Regions from separate parts of the Paenibacillus sp. FSL R7-0345 genome, predicted to be linked through region 2. Evidence: riboswitches for the same ligand, from Rfam matches in the RefSeq annotation. Region 2 holds a riboswitch; each other region holds the start of a gene.
What was found. Region 2 has a riboswitch for thiamine pyrophosphate ahead of NST84_RS12795 (ATP-binding cassette domain-containing protein). Riboswitches for the same ligand answer to the same signal wherever they lie in the genome.
Positions count from the first base shown of each region.

Region 1: linked by a shared signal. The riboswitch ahead of NST84_RS09595 (thiamine phosphate synthase) and the one ahead of NST84_RS12795 (ATP-binding cassette domain-containing protein) in region 2 are both predicted to bind thiamine pyrophosphate.
Region 3: linked by a shared signal. The riboswitch ahead of NST84_RS01905 (ABC transporter substrate-binding protein) and the one ahead of NST84_RS12795 (ATP-binding cassette domain-containing protein) in region 2 are both predicted to bind thiamine pyrophosphate.

Region 1 is NZ_CP152002.1:2,305,151-2,311,388, forward strand. Features, by position in the region: gene mdh (malate dehydrogenase) at 1-456, shown strand, start outside; gene NST84_RS09580 (hypothetical protein) at 580-1,005, shown strand; gene NST84_RS09585 (NUDIX domain-containing protein) at 1,370-1,795, opposite strand; gene NST84_RS09590 (SDR family oxidoreductase) at 2,036-2,905, shown strand; TPP riboswitch at 2,962-3,063, shown strand; gene NST84_RS09595 (thiamine phosphate synthase) at 3,189-3,818, shown strand; gene thiS (sulfur carrier protein ThiS) at 3,815-4,018, shown strand; gene NST84_RS09605 (thiazole synthase) at 4,109-4,873, shown strand; gene thiH (2-iminoacetate synthase ThiH) at 4,907-6,016, shown strand; gene NST84_RS09615 (fumarate hydratase) at 6,228-6,238, shown strand, end outside.
Region 2 is NZ_CP152002.1:3,023,440-3,029,677, forward strand. Features, by position in the region: gene NST84_RS12785 (ABC transporter substrate-binding protein) at 1-975, opposite strand, end outside; gene NST84_RS12790 (ABC transporter permease) at 972-1,748, opposite strand; gene NST84_RS12795 (ATP-binding cassette domain-containing protein) at 1,729-2,415, opposite strand; TPP riboswitch at 2,607-2,708, opposite strand; gene NST84_RS12800 (TetR/AcrR family transcriptional regulator) at 2,774-3,391, opposite strand; gene NST84_RS12805 (DHA2 family efflux MFS transporter permease subunit) at 3,540-5,054, shown strand; gene NST84_RS12810 (amino acid ABC transporter substrate-binding protein) at 5,212-6,045, shown strand; gene NST84_RS12815 (amino acid ABC transporter permease) at 6,068-6,238, shown strand, end outside.
Region 3 is NZ_CP152002.1:434,738-440,975, forward strand. Features, by position in the region: gene NST84_RS01885 (response regulator transcription factor) at 1-424, shown strand, start outside; gene NST84_RS01890 (ABC transporter ATP-binding protein) at 617-1,450, opposite strand; gene NST84_RS01895 (ABC transporter permease) at 1,551-2,312, opposite strand; gene NST84_RS01900 (thiamine-binding protein) at 2,309-2,599, opposite strand; gene NST84_RS01905 (ABC transporter substrate-binding protein) at 2,651-3,709, opposite strand; TPP riboswitch at 3,840-3,948, opposite strand; gene NST84_RS01910 (hypothetical protein) at 4,020-5,480, opposite strand; gene NST84_RS01915 (pyridoxamine 5'-phosphate oxidase family protein) at 5,652-6,089, shown strand.

The DNA of each region.
Region 1 (6,238 bases), 720 kb from region 2:
CAGGAGCTTAATGTTTCCGTAGAGGATGTACGCGGCTTCGTGCTTGGCGGACACGGTGATGATATGGTTCCTCTTGTGCGTTATTCCAGTGTAGGCGGCATTCCGGTGGATAAGCTGATTCCGGAGGAACGCATTGCCGAGATCGTGCAGCGTACCCGTGTAGGCGGCGGAGAGATTGTCAGTCTGCTCGGCAACGGCAGCGCTTACTATGCTCCCGCGGCTTCCCTGGTGCAGATGACCGAGGCTATCCTAAAGGACAAGAAACGGATTATTCCAGTAATTGCTCTGCTGGAAGGTGAATACGGCTATGACAGCCTGTTCATGGGAGTACCTGCTTTGCTTGGAGCAGACGGTATCGAGAAGATCTACGAGCTGGAGCTTACAGCAGAAGAGAAGGCGGCGCTGGATAAGTCGGCCGATTCCGTACGTGCTGTCACAGCTGCGGTAAACGTCTGATTGTCACATGGGACCAATGCCCATTCTATCATCAAAGAGAACGGGTCTTCTTTTCTTATACAGCATAGTCAGTTATAATTAGGATGTAACTTTTATCACAGCGACTAATAGAGGAGGTAAAGGATGGACCGTTTTCTGTATTTATTACATATGATCGGGACCCTGGCACTTGGCTTCTATCTGGTGCTGCCGTTTGTGCTAAGCGGGGCGCAGAAGCTCTCGGCTCCGGCAAGAGAGGGTACGCTGAGCGCGATTACCGGCTTTAACCGTTTTGCCCAGTACGGGCTGGTCATTCAGCTGCTGACCGGCGGCTACATGATGTCACAGGGTGATTATTCTGTAGCCTGGATGATCGTCGTGGTTGTGCTGCTTCTGGCCATGTTTGCGCTCGGAGGGATTATGGGCAAGCCGTTGCGTTTGGCTGCGGCGGGAATCCGCGAGAACCGTGATGTATCATCTTACACAGCCAAGCTGCGGACGATGAGTCTGCTGCTCATGATTGTTCTGCTTGCGATGATCTTCTTCATGGTGTACAGACGGATTATTTAACTGATGAATCGGGAAATAGCCCCGGCGGCTGCGGCTGCCGGGGCTATTAAATTTGTATTCGTGTAGCGGTGAAGCCCTCCTGATCGCCGGAGGCACTACGGATACAGGGCTGGTGCTGGCCCGTTCCGGTGTCCGGCTGGAGGAAAGCTCCGTGTCCGGCAAGGGTTTACTGACATTGAGGTTGCTGCGGAGCTGCAGACGGTGCTGTCGGCAACTGTAAATGATGGAGGCAAAGGCTCTCCCTTTACCCGGAAGTCCTGGAGCCGGACGGCAGCCAGAAAAACTCGGTTATAACTGGCATATTGTAACTGGAGAAGACCGCTTCCTCTGACAGCCAGCGGTCTTTAGTATAAGCGCTATACCGTTACAGCAGCTCCTCCAGAGCAAACACGCCGCTCCGCTCAAATTCAGCCAGAATGCCCGGAGGCAGCAGCATTTGCAGCTCTTGTCGGGTACACCATTTATAGGCGGTATGCTCTTCAGAGAGCAAAACATGAATATCTTCACTCCGGCAGAGGTACGTGATAATTACAACCTGTCTGCCGGGATCCGTCAGAAAGGAAGCAGCATATAAAACATTTCCGACTGTAACGCTCAGGCCGGTCTCCTCCGCAATCTCCCGCTCCAGTGCGGCTTCCAGCCCTTCGCCAAAATCAATTTTTCCTCCCGGGCATTCCCAGCTTCCCGCTCCAATTACATCAGCCGCAGCACGCCGGACGATCAGTATTTTACCTTGATGCAGTACGGCCCCCTTAACAGCCACGATGATGCTCCGTGAACTTCTGGTCATAACTCTTGCGCCTCCCTTTACGCTGCTTTTTTCCAGCCCTCTTAGACACCTTGATACATTATATCCGCACAACAGGCAGGCAACGACTGAATTTTTTTGTTTGGCCAGCTTTTAACTGTGGTAAGTAACATAGCGTAAGCGAAAAAGCGCTTAACAAACAGCGCATAAACCAGCTATCCTTAGCCATCCTAATACGATGTATAACTTCGAGAAGTGTAAAAGCGAAAGGAGAAATGGATCATGCCAGACAATCAGCAAACTAAAAAAACATTGCCCCCGCAGGTACAGGACCAGCAGCCCGGTATTGAGAGTGAGATGAATCCGTTGCCGGAGTTTGAAACCTCCACCTATAAAGCAGCAGGCAAGCTGCTGGGCAAGGCAGCGCTCATTACCGGCGGAGACAGCGGAATCGGCCGGGCGGTAGCTGTACATTTTGCCAAAGAGGGCGCCGATGTCGTTGTTTCCTATCTGAATGAGCATAGTGACGCGGAGGAAACGAAACGCCAGGTTGAGCAGGAAGGGCGTAAGTGCATTCTTGTAGCCGGAGATATCGGAGTAGAGGCTTTCTGCCAGGACCTGATAAACAAGACGGTCGAGGGACTCGGCAAGCTGGATATCCTGATCAACAATGCAGCTGAGCAGCATCCGCAGGACAATATTGAGGACATTACCTCCGAACAGCTGGAGCGGACATTCCGCACGAATATATTCTCGATGTTCTACCTGACCAAGGCAGCGATGCCGCATCTGAAAAAAGGGTCGACGATCATCAACACGACTTCGATTACAGCCTACCGGGGAAGCCCGCAGCTGCTGGATTACTCATCCACGAAGGGCGCGATTCTCAGCTTCACCCGCTCCCTGTCGATGAATCTGGCGGAAAAAGGCATCCGTGTTAACGCGGTGGCTCCCGGCCCGATCTGGACGCCGCTGATTCCTTCCACCTTTGATGCGGAAAAAGTCAGTGAGTTCGGTGCCACGCAGCCGATGAAACGTCCGGGACAGCCGGAGGAGCTTGCGCCAGCATATGTGTATCTGGCTTCCAGTGACTCCTCTTATGTCAGCGGCCAGGTCATTCATGTAAACGGCGGCGAGATTATTAACGGATGATCTGGATTTTTTATGCAAAATAGTGTTATTATATATGACGTCAGTAACAGCATATGAACTGTCACTAGGGGTGCCGCAAGGCTGAGACGAACGTTTGGTTCGGACCCTTTGAACCTGATCTGGTTTATACCAGCGTAGGGAAGTGGATGAACGTTGTTTTGCAGTGCGAACGGTCCGGAGATCCGGCTGTTATTTCTGTATACGTTTTTCACCGCCTCCTGGTTGGAGGCGGTTTTTTTGTGTGGATCTGAGAAATGAAAATGAAAGGGAAGGTGGAGGAGCGTTGGCCGAAATACATCTGCTCTCGGACGGGAAGCTGGATGCGGTTCAGTTTGCTGCCCTCGCAGCCGCTGTTCATCCGCAGCTTGACTATATTCATTTACGTGAAAAGAGGTTATCGGCGCAGGAGCTGCTTAATATGGCTTTAATCCTGCTGTCAGAGGGTGTGCCTGCCGCCAAACTGATTATCAATGACCGGCTGGATGTGGCAATGGCTCTTGGAGCTGCCGGTGTTCAGCTGGCCTGGAACAGTCTGCCTGTCTCTGCTGCACGGCTGGCAGCGGGCCACTCCCTGCAGCTGGGATCATCGGTGCATTCCGCTGCAGAGATTATAGAAGCGGGTAATCAGGGTGCTGATTATTGTCTGTTTGGACATGTGTTTGCTTCAATCAGCAAACCAGGCCTGAAGGAGCGCGGTTTAACTCTTTTGAAAGAGGCTGTGAATACTAGCAATATTCCAATAATCGCACTCGGGGGCATTACGCCGGAGAATATGCCGCAAGTGCTGCAGACTGGTGCAACAGGGATAGCGGTAATGTCCGGCATATGCGGCGCGGATGATCCTGCATCGGCTGCACAAGCCTACAGGACCGCAGCTGATGGGGCTGCCGCCAAAGGAGGTGAGAAAGCATGAATCTCATAGTCAATGGCAAAGCAGAAATATACAAAGAGAACTGCAGGACCGTGGCTGATTTGCTTAGTCTGCCTGCCTGGAACAGAAAAATGGTTATTGTTGAGCTGAACGGCGACATTGTTGCCAGGGAGAACTATAATACCGCTCTTCTGGGCGAGGGGGACAGGATTGAGGTGGTGCATTTTGTGGGAGGAGGCTAGTTTTCCTTATTAAAGTAGATGGATTCCGGGGGATATTTTGCGTAGCTTACAAAAAGCGGGTTACAAATTTAAATGCAGGAGGCTTATCAGATGTCAGATCCTTTAATAATCGGAGGCCAGGCCTTGTCCAGCAGACTGTTTATCGGAACCGGGAAATACAGCCGGAATACCCTTATCCCTGAGGTGGTGGAAGCTTCGGGCTCACAGGTCATTACAGTGGCCCTCCGGCGTGTAGACCCGGACAGCAATGATAATATCATCAGTCATATTCCGGACCGTATGATCCTGCTGCCCAACACTTCCGGTGCCCGGACTGCTGAAGAAGCGGTCCGTATAGCCAGACTGGCCAAGGCTTCCGGTCTAGGCAATTGGGTAAAGATCGAAGTAATCAATGATCAGAAATATCTGCTGCCCGATAATGCGGAAACGATCCGCGCCACGGAAATTCTGGCCTCCGAAGGCTTTGTGGTGCTTCCTTATATGAGCCCTGACTTATCCGCAGCCCTTCGCATGCAAGAAGCGGGTGCTGCAGCAGTCATGCCGCTTGGATCGCCCATAGGCACAAACCGGGGGCTAAGAACACGTGAGCTGCTGCGCATCCTGATTGCGGAGCTTGACCTTCCGGTTATTGTAGATGCCGGAATAGGCAGGCCGTCTGAAGCAGCAGAAGCGATGGAGATGGGCGCTGCCGGTGTGCTGCTGAATACGGCTATCGCCACCGCACGGAATCCGCAGCTCATGGCTTCGGCATTCCGCGATGCCGTAGCTGCAGGCCGTAAGGCCTACCTGGCCGGATTGGGCCCTGTTGAGGAGACGGCTGCAGCTTCGTCGCCACTGACGGGATTTCTGGACTGATAGACATAGGGACAAGCGCAAAGGAGGAGTGAAATGGGGTTTTATGAGACCGCCCGCCGTCTAAGCGAGCAGGCAGATTCTGAAATATGGGAGAAGTATACTAAGGACGATGTAATGCGTACACTCCGGAAAGAACAGCTGGATGAGCGTGATCTGCAGATTCTGCTGTCTCCTGCAGCGGCAGACTGCCTGGAAGAAATGGCCCGTTGTGCCCTAAGGCTGACCCGGACGCATTTCGGACATGTCATGCAGCTTTTTACACCGATGTATCTTGCAGATTTCTGCATAAATCACTGTACGTACTGCAGCTTCAGCTCCATTTATGATTTCCCGAGAAAAAAGCTCAGTCCTGAGGAAGTAAGGCAGGAAGCCAAGGCGATAGCAGCTACAGGCATCCGGCACATTCTGATTCTGACAGGGGAATCCCGCAAGGAAAGCCCCGTTTCTTATATCAAGGAATGCGTTAAAATACTCAGGGAGTATTTCTCTTCTGTCAGCATTGAAGTGAACCCGTTGTCTGAAGACGAATACAAGGAGCTTAAGGAAGCTGGTGTAGACGGGCTAACCCTGTATCAGGAAGTCTACCATGAGGAGACGTACCGCAAGCTGCATATCAAAGGGCCCAAAAAAATCTACCGCAACAGGATGGATGCACCTGAGAGGGGCTGCCGGGCCGGCTTCAGGACAGTAAATATCGGGGCCCTGCTCGGGATGTATGACTGGAGGCGGGAAGCTTTATTTACGGCTATGCATGCGAGATACCTTCAGGACAAATACCCTGAATGTGAAATCGGTGTGTCCGTACCGCGTTTCCGTCCTTTTCTGGGAGAATACAATCCGGAGCATATAGTCACTGACCGGGCTCTGGTGCAGATTATTCTGGCTTACCGGCTCTTTCTGCCCAGGGCGGGTATTACGCTGTCGACCCGCGAACCGTCTGCTTTAAGAGACCGCCTCATCCATCTGGGAGTAACCAAAATGTCTGCCGGGGTATCCACGGAGGTGGGAGGGCATACCCTGGAGGGTGGAACACCGCAGTTTGAAATCTCCGACGGACGCAGTGTGCAGGAAATAAGCAGGATGCTCAGAGCAAACAGCCTGCAGCCGGTATACAAGGACTGGGATATTCTAGAGTCTGTCTAAATGAGCGAGAACGGAAGAGAAGATATACAAAGGCCGCTTTACCTCAAAGCAGCGTAAGCTGTCCATGGTTAAGCGGCTTTTCGCGGTTCATCGTCCATTTTCCCCTAACTTTGAAGTAACCCCTTTCATGCGCGGCTGAGTGTGATATGATAATAACTAATTGCAGCAAATTTTAGACAACCTGGGACTGATGAGAGGAGCCGGAATGAAGATGCGGAATTT
Region 2 (6,238 bases):
CCACGACTCAGAGGTCTGGTAGCCGAAAGCCTCGTCCCCGGCATCCATCAGCGGCAGCAGAATATCGAGGCTCCGGCGCTCGATCTCACGGTCGAGCGGGGCGGTGCTGTCCTCATGGGCCAGCAGCAGATCCAGTGCTTCCTCCGGGTGATCCTGCACAAACTGCTGCCCTTTGCGGGCGGCGTTCATAAATTTGCTGTAGTAGTCCCGGGAGTCCTCGAGTCCCTGTTCTCCTGCAGCCAGCACCAGCTCGTAATAGTCAGGCACCCCATAAGCAGTGGGGTCAATAGAAGTAACAGGATGGTTTTCCTTCTCCAGAATCAGCTGCTCATGATTGATGAAGCCGCCGATGATGGCGTCGACGCGGCCCGTGGTAATGGCAGGGATCAGGTCAAAACCGACATCGATCAGGGTCAGCGATTGCGGATCACCGCCGTCATGTTTAACCATGGTCTTCAGCATGGCTTCATAGAGCGGTATGGAGGAGTAACCGGCGGTTTTGCCGGCAAGATCCTTGGGGCTTGCGATGCCGCTGTCTGCCGGGACAAGCAGGTGATTGAGCGGATGGCGGACAAGCGCCGCAACAGACACAACAGGAATGTCCTCTGCCCGGGCCATCAGCACCTGGGGCTGGTAGCTGAGGGCAAGATCAACCTTGCCGGCGGCGGCCAGCTTTAGGGCATCATTGCTGTCAGCAGGCATTTGCAGGTCAACCTCCAGGCCTTCCTCAGCAAAATAACCTTTCTCCTGAGCTGCATACAAAAAAGAGTGCACAGCATTCGGATACCAGTCCAGCATGACGGTTACTCTGTGCAGCTGCCCGCTGTCTGCGCCGGCGGCAGCATTCGCTCCGGGATCAGCTGAATCAGTCCCGCTGCAGCCGCTGATTACAGCAAGCAATCCGGTCAACAGCAGCGCGGTTTTAATCCGCAAATTTCGTTTAGACGATTTGTTAGAAAGGTGATTATGGCTCATCGGCGTAGACCTCTTTTCTTCAACACAATTTGTTCAGCAGTACAGATGCACAGGAATAATAGGACTCCCAGCGCGGAGAGCAGAAAGACAGCAGCGAACAGCTCGGCACTGTGCAGATTGCCGGCCATCCGGCGGCTGTAATAGCCGAGGCCCCGGCTGCCGCCGAGCCATTCGCCGATCGTTGCGCCAATGACGCAGTAGACAATGGACAGCTTCAGCCCGGAGAAATAAGATGGCAGAGCCAGCGGAATCTGTGTTTTGACCAGCAGCTGCCGGCGGCTTGCGCCCAGAGTCAGCAGCAGCTCCTTGTACTGCTCGCCGCTTTTATGCAGGCCGTCATATGTACTGACTACGACGGGGAAGAAGGCGGTCAGGAAGACAACCGCGATCTTACCTCCGAGTGTATACCCGAACCACATGATCAGGATGGGGGATAGCGCGATCAGCGGGATGGTCTGGCTGACAATCAGCAGCGGGTACACCGCTTTTGCCAGCGGCGGAAAGAGATGCATCCCCAGTCCCAGCAGGGTACCGCAGCCTGCGGCCAGCAGGAACCCGAGCAGGATTTCCTGCAGGGTTGCCGGCAGATGCACACTTAACAGCAGGCCCCGCTGCTCCACCAGTGCAATCCAGACAGCTGAAGGTGCCGGAAGGATGAACGCGGGAACCCCTCCGAACCGTACACCGGTTTCCCAGACCGCTAGGATTATCAGCACCAGAAGGGCGGCAGGGGCATAAGTATGCAGCTTCAGCTTAATTCGGGATACTCTCATGCAGCCTCCGTTCCAGCTCTTCCCGCAGCCTCATAAACTGCGGCTGATAGATCATCTGTCCCTGCCTTGGACGAGGCAGCGGAACCGTGATTTCCTGCAGGCTGCCGCGCTCCATCAGGCAGATCCGGTCACTGAGCAGCAGGGCCTCTTCCAGATCGTGGGTGATGAACGCTACGGTCCGGCCGAGGCTGCTCCATAGCTCGAGCAGCCAGCGGTGCAAGCTGCGCTTGGTCATGGCATCCAGCGCTCCAAAAGGCTCATCAAGCAGGAGCAGCTCACTCCCTGATGACAGTGTCCGGGCCAGAGCAATCCGCTGGCGCATGCCCCCGGACAGCTCCTCCGGATAAGCATTCTCTGTGCCGGCGAGGCCGAGGCTGTGCAGCAGGCTGCGGATCTGCTGCACAGCAGCCTGTCTGCTGCCTTTACGCTGCAGCTCCCAGGCCAGCAGGCAATTATCCAGCACGGTTCTCCAGGGCAGCAGCAGATCCTGCTGCGGCATATATCCGATTCTGCCGAGCCGGGAAGCGCTGCTGCCAGAAGGTCTGCCTTCAAATATAATTCCTCCGCCTGAAGGCTCGAGCAGACCGGCGATGATGCGCAGCAGCGTGCTTTTGCCGCATCCGCTGGCACCGACCAGCGAAATGAACTCTCCCTTCTGAACATTCATGGAGAGTCCTGAGATCACAGGTCCGCCTGTTCCGGTGCCGTATGAATAACTAAGATTGGTAACTGAGAGCATGGCAGTCTACTTACCTCCTTGAATTACGACAAACATTGAACGCAAAAAGACCCCTTCATTTCCGGAGGAAATAAAGAGGTCTGAAAGATACAGTCTGCCGGGTGGTTAAGACAACGCTGATCATTTCTGCTCCACTTCCCTCCGCTGGTATGATCCAGATCAGGTTCCAAGGGTCCGGAGCTTAGCTCCGTCTCAGTCGGCCGACTCCCCTAGTGAAATAACAGGTCCTATTCAATTCGTAATTGCTAATTAATATACCATAACCTGGAGGTTTGTAAAGAGAGGCTTATTGCCTTTTTTGGATTCCGGTCACGAACAGGGCGAGAATTCCGTCCGTAATCTGTTCTTTGGTTGAGCTGTGATGCTTCAGCTGATACAGGTACAAATCCGGGCTGAGCACGGCAATCAGGGCTGTGGCTGTGAACTGCGGATCAACATCAGTAATCTCACCGGCGGCAGCAGCGCGTGTGAGCAGCTGGGTCAGGAATTCATTCAATCTGCGGAAAAAAGGATGCTCAAACTGGGTAAGCTGTTTCTTGCCGGTGAACTCCGATTTGATCAGCTGCAGCAGCTCGGCATGCTGCTCGATAAAGCCGACAATCCGGCTGATGCTGCGCCGCAGGTGGCCAAGAGCATCACTCTCTGCTTCTGGAAGCGCCAGCTCCATTTCCAGACTGGACAAAAAACGTTCCGTACTGTCACGCAGCAGCAATGAACAGATTTCACCTTTATCGGTAAAACGGCGGTATAGCGAGCCTTGGCCGATGCCAGCCTTTTTGGCGATGGCATGCATGCTGACAGCCTCCAGCCCATTTGCGGTGAACAGCTCGCGTGCGGCCTCGAGGATACGTTCTTTATACAGGTCAGGTGCGGCGGATGAGTCATTAGGTTTAGAGGGATTCATGGTTTTTCCTTTCGGTTATTGACACAGCGGACAATTGTCCGTAGACTGTTGATGAATGAACGGACAATTGTCCGCAGAGTCATTATATAGAGAGAAGGGTGCAGCGGTCAATGACATTGAACGCGCACAAGCACAGGAGGAGAAAAGGATGCAAGGAGTAATAAAGGACGACGCCGAATTCCGCTTATCCGGTATTCTGGTACCGCTGCTGGCCATTATATTGGGTGTATTTATGGTTGTGCTCGACAGCACGGCGATGAATGTGGCCTTGTCCACGCTGGTAGAGGATTTTAACACCAATCTGACGACACTGCAATGGATTGTGACCGGCTATATGCTGGCACAGGCTTCCGTTATTCCGCTGTCCGGCTGGCTGTCTGACCGCTTCGGGGCCAAAACCGTTTTCCTGACCGCAGTGGTCGTATTCACTATAGGCTCCATTCTGTGTGCTACACCAAACAGTGCGGAATGGCTGATTGCCTTCCGGGTGCTGCAGGGTCTTGGCGGAGGCTGCGTTTTGCCGGTAGGTATGGCCTATGTATATAAGCTGGCACCCAAGAGCAAGGTCGGTATTGTGATGGGTATTATGGGTATACCCGTACTGTTCGCTCCGGCAATCGGGCCGGTCTTGTCCGGCTGGCTGGTCCAGTATCACTCATGGAGATGGATCTTTCTGATCAACATCCCGATAGGGATTGTCTGCCTGCTGATCGGGATGCGCAAGCTGCCGAATGCCAAACGCGGACAGGTACCGGGAATGGATAAGCTGGGCATGATCCTCGGGCCGCTGGCCTTTGCTTCTTTGACCTACGGGGTCAGTCAGGGGGCAGAAAGCTGGTCCTCCAATAAAACACTGATCGGCCTTGCGCTGGGACTGGCCGCCCTGATTGCTTTTGTTATCGCTGAGCTGCGATCCAAGACACCGCTGCTGGAGCTGCGTATTCTGCGATCAGTCGATTTCAGCACAGGCATTCTCGTCCAGTGGATTGCCCAGTTCGGCCTGTACGGCGCCCTGTTCCTGCTGCCGCAGTTTCTGCAGCAGGCCCGCGGCTTCGGTGCTTTTGACACCGGACTGACTTTGCTGCCGCAGGCGATTGCTTCAGGGCTGATGATGCCGATAGCCGGTATTCTTTTTGACAAAATCGGGGTTCGCTGGCTGGTTGTCTGCGGCCTCAGCCTAGTATCCGGCGCGCTTTATCAATATTCCCATGTGGATCTGACAACTCAGAGCCGGGATCTGATTGTGCCGCTGATCATGTGCGGAGCCGGGATGGGAATGATGATGATGCCGATGAATACCCATCTGCTGAATAAAGCGCCAGCCAACCTTGTTAACAGGGTAACCTCGCTGACCAACTCTATGCAGCAGGTGATTAACTCGCTTGCCGTATCGACGCTGGTTACCATTCTTACTTCCAGAGCGGCGTTGCGCGGGGCGGAAATGCAGGCCGCTGCAGCCGCATCCGGAGTTGACCCGGCCAAGGCTTCTCCGGAAGTGCTTAAGCAGGCTACTCAGACTGTGATGGCCCAGGGCTTTGCCGATACCTTCCACATCATGATTTTTGTCGCATTGGGCGGAGCGGTCCTTGGACTTCTGCTGCGCAGAGGGCGTAAGGGCGGCGACGGCGAATCCAGACCGCAGGCGGAAATCATGCACGGCTAACGCAATATCTGTTTTGATGGAGAATCCCCGCGGACCTGAACCGGTCCGCGGGGATTTTTTGCGCTGATGCAGCTGAATGAGGTAAAGAAAGGCGTTTGTTGGGCATGATAACGTCATTCTGGATCACTGCCAAACACAGCCTGAGGAGGAACATACAATGAGAAAATGGGCCCTGGCGCCGCTGCTGCTGCTGGTTTTACTGCTTGCAGCCTGCGGTACTGGCGATAACAAGAATAATGCTGAAGGGACAACAGGAGGGGCCGATGTAACGGCCGCCCCTGCGGAGCAGAATAGTCTGGAAACGGTAAAGGCCTCCGGCAAGCTGAGGATCGGCACAGAAGGAACCTATTCCCCGTTTACGTATCATGATGCGGACGGAACACTTACAGGCTTCGATGTGGATATTGCCAGGGAGATAGCCAAGCGGATCGGGGTAGAAGCAGAGTTTATCGAGACCCAATGGGACGGCCTGTTTGCCGGAATGGATGCGAAGCGCTTTGATGTTATTTTTAACGAGGTATCCATTACAGATGAACGCAAAGTTAAATATGACTTCTCCGAGCCTTATGTCATGGCCAAGGCCGTGCTGATTGTCAGCGAGAACAATAAAGATATCACCAGATTTGCAGATCTCAAGGGTAAAAAATCGGGCCAGTCGCTGACCACCAATCTTGCGGACATCGCCCGTGAGAACGGCGCCGAGATTGTGTCAGTGGAAGGCTTCAATCAGGCCATTGATCTGCTGGTGTCCGGACGGATTGATGCAACGATTAACGACGGGCTCTCCTATCTTGATCTGAAAAAGCAGAAGCCGGATGTCAAAATCAAGCAGGTAGATGAGATTGCCGAAGGTTCGCAGAGCGCTGCCGTTTTCCTCAAAGGGAATGATGAGCTGATTGCGGCGGTGGACGGGGCTTTGGCAGACATGAAGGAGGACGGGACGTATCTGAATATCTCCGAGAAATATTTCGGGGCAGACGTTTCCAAATAAAAGCCGGAGGAGCTTCTAAGCGATGGATGACCGTAAGCTGCATATTTTTCTGGACTCGCTGCTGCCCCTGTTTAAGGCCGGTGTGGCTTATACGATCCCGCTGGCGCTGGTTTCGTTCGTGCTGGGCCTGCTGCTTGCGGTTGCTACAGCGCTGGTGAGGCTCTCCTCATGGCGGATTCCGGGGCTGATTGCC
Region 3 (6,238 bases), 2.6 Mb from region 2:
GAGCGGACTGGAGGTTGCAGAAAATCTCAGAGAACGGATGGCTCCGACAAAAATCATTATCCTGACCACCTTCGCCCGCCCCGGTTATTTCGAGCGCGGCGTGAAGGCCGGAATTCAGGGATATCTGCTGAAGGATGAGCCGGTAGACAAGCTGGCTGACGCCATCCGCCGGGTAATGCAGGGCCATCGTGAGGTCTCGCCCGAGCTGGTCTTCGGCAGCCTGCGAGAGGAGAATCCGCTATCGGAGCGAGAGCGTGAAATTCTGAAGCTTGCCGGTGCGGGCCGGTCGGCCGGTGATATTGCCGGTGAACTGCACTTGTCTTACGGCACCGTGCGTAATTATATCTCGGAAATCCTCAGCAAGCTGGAGGTCAAAAGCCGGATCGAGGCGGTACGGCTGGCCGAGGAGAAGGGCTGGATCTAGGCAACAGCCTGGTGCCTGTGCTTGGTGCCGGAAGCTGCTCTCATATCCTTTTTGCAGAAGGGACGTATGTTTCTACAACGCACCTGTAGTCAAAAAAGCCCGGCCGTCCTGTTGTCACAGGCAGGCAGGGCTTTCTTTCTGTATATAAAAATTACGTTATCGCAGTAGTACAAGCCGTCGTCCGGCCTTTTGCTATATCCTGTTCTTTGCCTGCTCCTCCCGCATCCACTGGGAGAGCTGGCGTTTGAGCTGCAGAAATTCAGGCGTATCGGTGATTTCCTCGCGGCGCGGCCGCGGGAACGGGACGTCAACGGTATGAAGAATCGAGCCGGGCCGGCCGGAGAAAACATAGATCCGGCTGGAGAGCAGCAGCGCTTCTTCAATATTGTGGGTGATGAACAGCACGGAACGGCGGTTCTCCTCCCACAGCTCCAGCAGCCAGCGCTGCATGTCGCTGCGCGTCAGCGCATCGAGCGCGCTGAACGGCTCGTCAAGCAGCATCAGCTCCTGCGGAGCGAGCAGGGCGCGCAGGAAGGCGGCCCGCTGCTGCATGCCGCCGGACAGCATGTGCGGGTAAGCCTGCTCGAAGCCGCCGAGCCCGACGCGGCCGAGCCAGCGGCGGGCGTTCTCCCGCGCGGCTGCCTGCGGCTCGCCCTTCAGCTCACCCGCGAGCAGGACGTTGTCCTCTATGCTGCGCCAAGGGAACAGCGCAGGCTGCTGCGGCATGTAGCTGATCTCGCCGCGCTGCCCGGTAACAATGCGGCCGTTCATGCTGACTGTTCCGGTATCCGGCGCCTCAAGGCCGCCGATGATATGGAACAGGGTGCTTTTGCCGCAGCCCGACGGGCCGAGGATGGAGACGAACTCCTGCTGCCGGACGGTCAGGGACACGTCATTCAGCACGCGGGTCTCCTTGCGGCCGCGGCCGAACGTCTTGGAGATGCCGCTGACCTCAAGCGCGGGCGGCTGGGTCTGGGCAGCCAGGCGGTTTGCGGTGCCCGTGTTGTTGTCTGTCTGGTGATACATGGATCAACCTCCTTTCCAGGTGAGCTAAGAAAATCCAATTAGAATACCCGGGGTCGTCCCAAGAAAGCCAAAGACGGTTTTAAGACTGCCGGATCTGTCCTTATTCCGCTTTCCGCGGCTTCCAGCGAACCAGCCATCTTTCTGCCAGGGCGATGATGGCGAACAGTACAAGGCTTAGTAACACAATAATGGCAATGGCGACAAACACGTTATCCGTGCGGTAAGCCGATTTCTGCAGCAGCATGTAATAGCCGAGCCCTTTGTCCGCGCCGATCCATTCGGCGACGACGGCGCCCATTACAGCGTAAGTGGCGGAGATTTTGACGCCGGAGAACAGGGAGGGTAATGAGCCGGGCAGCTCCAGCTTGGTAAAGATCTGCCACTTGCTTGCACCGGCCATCTTCATATAGTTCATCATCATCCGGTCGCTCTGCGCAAGGCCGCCCATAGCAGCGACTGCGACCGGAAAGAAGCAGACGAGCGTAATCAGCACAATCTTCGGCAGCAGCCCGAAGCCGAACCAGATGACCAGCAGCGGTGCGAGTGCGATGGACGGCACATTCTGGCTGAGAATCAGCAGCGGGTACAGCGCACGCTTCAGCCAGGGCAGCAGATGCAGCAGCAGGGCCACGATCAGCCCGACGCCTGTGCCGATCGGGAAGCCGATCAGTGTAAGGCGCAGCGTAGCAGCGGTATGCGACCAGATGCTGGCGGCGTTATCTGCTGAAGACCGGGCAATCGCCCCGGGTCCCGGAAGAATCCACGCTTCAATGCCGAATGCGGATACGGCCAGCTGCCAGATCCCTAAAAACAAGACGACCGCCACTAAGGGCGGCCAGATTTGCCTGAAGTACGGTCTCAACGGTATTTCTCCGTCAGCTTGTCCATGCTGATGCCGTTCGGATTATGGGCGATTTTGATCTGGGAGATGACGCTTGGGCTGCCGGCTGCAACCAGCGCCTCATGCATCTGGCGGACAACCTCCAGCAGCTCGGTAATTTCGCCTTCCATTGTTGTTTCCAGCGGATTCACCTGATGTTTCACGCCGGATTGCTGGATCACTTCAATCGCTTTGTCTACATAAGGAATGGAATCCTCACCGTTTGGTGTTTTAGGGATTACCTGAATGCTTAACAGTGTGTTTGCCACAATAATCAACCCTCTCAGTGTATTGGAAATGCAGCTTGCTTCAAATTATATTTACTCCGCCGGCAAAAACTCGTTGGTAAACGTGCTGTCCACATCCAGCGGCTGATCCAACAGCTTCAGGCCGTACATCCAGTCGGCGTAATTCTGCCAGACTTCAGCCTTCTGCTCGCCCCAGCGGGCGGCATCGTCCGTATATTTCGGGCTCAGCCATTTCTGGCTGGCCAGGACAAGCTCAGGATCAAGCTCAGGTACTGCCTTGCTCAGGATGGCGGCTGCTTCCTCAGGCTGGTCGATGGCGTACTGGTAGCCTTTTGACGTAGCTTTCAGGAACGCTTTTACCAGCTCAGGCTGTTCAGCGATTTGTTTTTCACTGGTTGTAAGAACCGGAGTGTAGTAATCAAGCTGCGGCGCGTAGTCCTTGAGGTACAGCATATCCAGCGGCTCGCCGCGCAGCTCGGCCTCAATACCGGTCCAGGCATAGAAGATCCAGGCGAAATCAATGTCGCGCTTTACGGCAGTGAAATAGTCGGCTTCACCGATATTCACCAGCTTGACCTTCTTCACATCGCCGCCTTCCGGGTCCATGATCGCTTTCATCGCCGCTTCTTCAGCCGGTGATCCCCAGCCTCCGTAGGTTTTGCCTTCAAAATCCTTGGGTGATGTGATGTTACGGTCCTTCGGTGCTGCAAATCCTGAAGTATTATGCTGAATGATGGCAGCAATGGATACCAGCGGCACATCCTGCAGACGGGCCAGCGTCAGCGCTTCCTGGGCACTGATACCGAAAGCGGCTTCGCCTGAGGTCACCATCGTATCAGCCCCGGCCGCACCCGGCTGGACAATCTCGACGTCAAGGCCTTCTTCCTCGTAATACCCCAGTTCCTTGGCCGCGTACAGACCGGTATGGTTCGTGTTTGGCGTCCAGTCGAGCGCGACCTTGATCTTGGTCAGTGCCGCTGGGGCATTTGCGGCTGCTCCAGCGGATGCTTCCGGAGAAGCAGCTGCGTTCCCTCCATTACCTGCATTCGTTCCGTTGTTGCTGCCGCAGCCGGCAATGGCCAGGGCCAGTACACAGGTCAGGCTGAGCATTAAGTTTTTTTTGACTCCCATTTCTCTTTGTTCACTCCTTCCAGCAATCCCTAGTCTTCCAGTTTCTAAATCTGATATGCAAAAAAAGCGCCCCGATCATCGGGACGCCAGTCATTTGCGCAAGGTTGCAGGCTCCGGCCGCAGGGGACCGGGGAGCAGTTATGAATTCCTACGCTGGCATTATCCAGATCAGGTATAAGGGTCAGTATCTTGCGGGATACAATCTCAGCCGGCCAATTCCAGCACCCCTGGTTCTATGAAGTTATCGGGTATTGCTTATTCTACGCTGTATTATAGACGCACCGGCTGGGGTTGTCCAGTAGCAATCTCCCTACTCATTGGAGTAATACCGCTTTCTGCGGCGGCGGCGGATGCCGTTCCACAGCTGCTTCATTGTCAGGAAAAGGCTGACGGCAATCCCTGTAAACGTAAGGAACAGCGCGAAATACTCAAAAGGCGAATACTCTGTCATTTTGCTCCAGTCAATCGGTGCCTTCAGGTCCTCAATGACCTGGTTCATTCCGTAAATACCGCTGACAACCGTAAATACGGTAAGGATCATCAGCAGCGTATCCTGACGTTTAGCCTGAAATTTATCCTGGTACTGGAACAGGTCATCCAGCGTCATTTTGACCTCATCGAATAGGGCATCATTGCCGTAAACCCTCCGCAGCTGGAAAAAAATCTCCCGGCCCTGAGACTGCGAAATAAGCTCCATAAAATAGAATTTGGCCGAAAATTTATTTATGAGGAAGATCAGGCTCTCAATTTCATCGTAGTCACGGTTAATGCGCAGACGGGAGTGCAGATTGGACAGTTTCAGCAGCACAATTTTGTGGAAAATACTCAGCAGCAGCCCGTAATAATATTCGCCGTACATCTGGTTGATCAGCTTGGTGGCAGTTTCGGGTTTGGCTCTGCTCAGGCAGCAGAAGGTCTGCTCGTTGGTCATATAATAAGTGTCGGGACCCCATCGGTTGTAGGAATGCTCCCGGCAGTAGCCTTTGATATAATCAGGATCGCTTGCGCTCATATATGGATTGCCGCCTCCATCCAGACCGTCCAGCTGGGAGGCGCGGAATCTCAGCCGGATATCAAGGTCTTCTTCGTCCCCGTCAGGAACAAATCCGTAAAAGGCCTGAACCGTCATCCGCTCATCAACGAAAAAAGGCAGGGTTTCGAAATAGGCGCCATCCAGCTCTGACTGGTCCAAAAACGGTTTAAGGCTGGGTACGAGGTACTCGAACACAAAATCTTCGACCTGCTCATAGGATACGTCACCGTTATGAACGGAGGTTCCCTTATCCCGCAGGTTAGCGTCCTCCAGGGTACGGAACCGGTCGGCGAATTCCAGCGCTACGCTGAACGGCAGCTTATCCTCCTCAATGCGCACCCGTATGGTCACAAAACCCAGCTGAAACGGACAGAGAAATACATCAGTGGACAGCACCCGGAAAGCGATGGAGCGCCCCGGCATCTTAAGCGTACAGTCCAGATTGTTTACCTTGGAGAAGCGGCGGAAGGAATCCTTATCCTTCTCTCTCGGGAAGAGTACATGAGCGGCAAAGGGGAGATAGCTGCGCTCCATTTTTTCATGGGATACACAGTAGCCTTCCCCGTAATAGGCATCTTCAAGCTCCTTGTTATCCAGAAAAAAGCGCGTGAAGCTATCCTGCTTCAGCTGGCTGATCAGTTTATTGTCTTCGCCTCCCTTAATGGAGAAAGGAAAGATAAATTGCAGCAGTGCTGTATGTAGTTCCGGTTCGGTATCCGCGGATAAAAGCTTAGTCATAAACAGGTTCCACCTTATGTTCAAGATAGTAGTACATTATATTATTACCCGGATTCAATGTGAATGAAGGGGGTACACTATTGTAAGCACAATTTTTATGATAAATCCAAACTGCGAATGCGGGTATAGGAATTTATATCTGCATGATTTCTGAAAGGAGCTATCTTGTCAATGAATAATAATGAGCTGGAGCAGACGATCATCAAGACACTAGATGACAACAAATTCGGGTCCTTCGGCACGATCGAAGCCGGCAACAAACCTAAGGTGCGTTACATGGCGGTATTTCATGACGGACTGAATATTTACCTGGCTACTAATCGCAAAACGCATAAGGTAGAGGAGCTGCAGGATAATCCGAATGCTTTTCTGCTGCTTGGATATGAACAGGGCGGCGGCAAGGATGTATTGGAGATTGAAGCCAGAGCCTCCGTTACCAAGGACGACAGCCTGCGTTCCAAGGTCTGGAACAAATCGCTGGAGGAGTGGTTCAAGGGACCGGATGATCCGGATTATGTCATTCTGGAGCTTACACCTACACGGATTGAATATATGGGTAAAAATAAAGAGCACGGCGTCTGGCAGTCCGGAGTTACTTCAAGTAAATAAACAGGCTGTTCAAGACAATGAAGCAGACAGGTTTTGACAGAAGAAAAAAATCCAGCCACCCGCAGACTCCGGTCTTGGCGGGTGGCTTTTTGAGGATGCAGCAGCATAGTTGAAAATTGGTAAATCATGATATAATGGCTACACTAAGG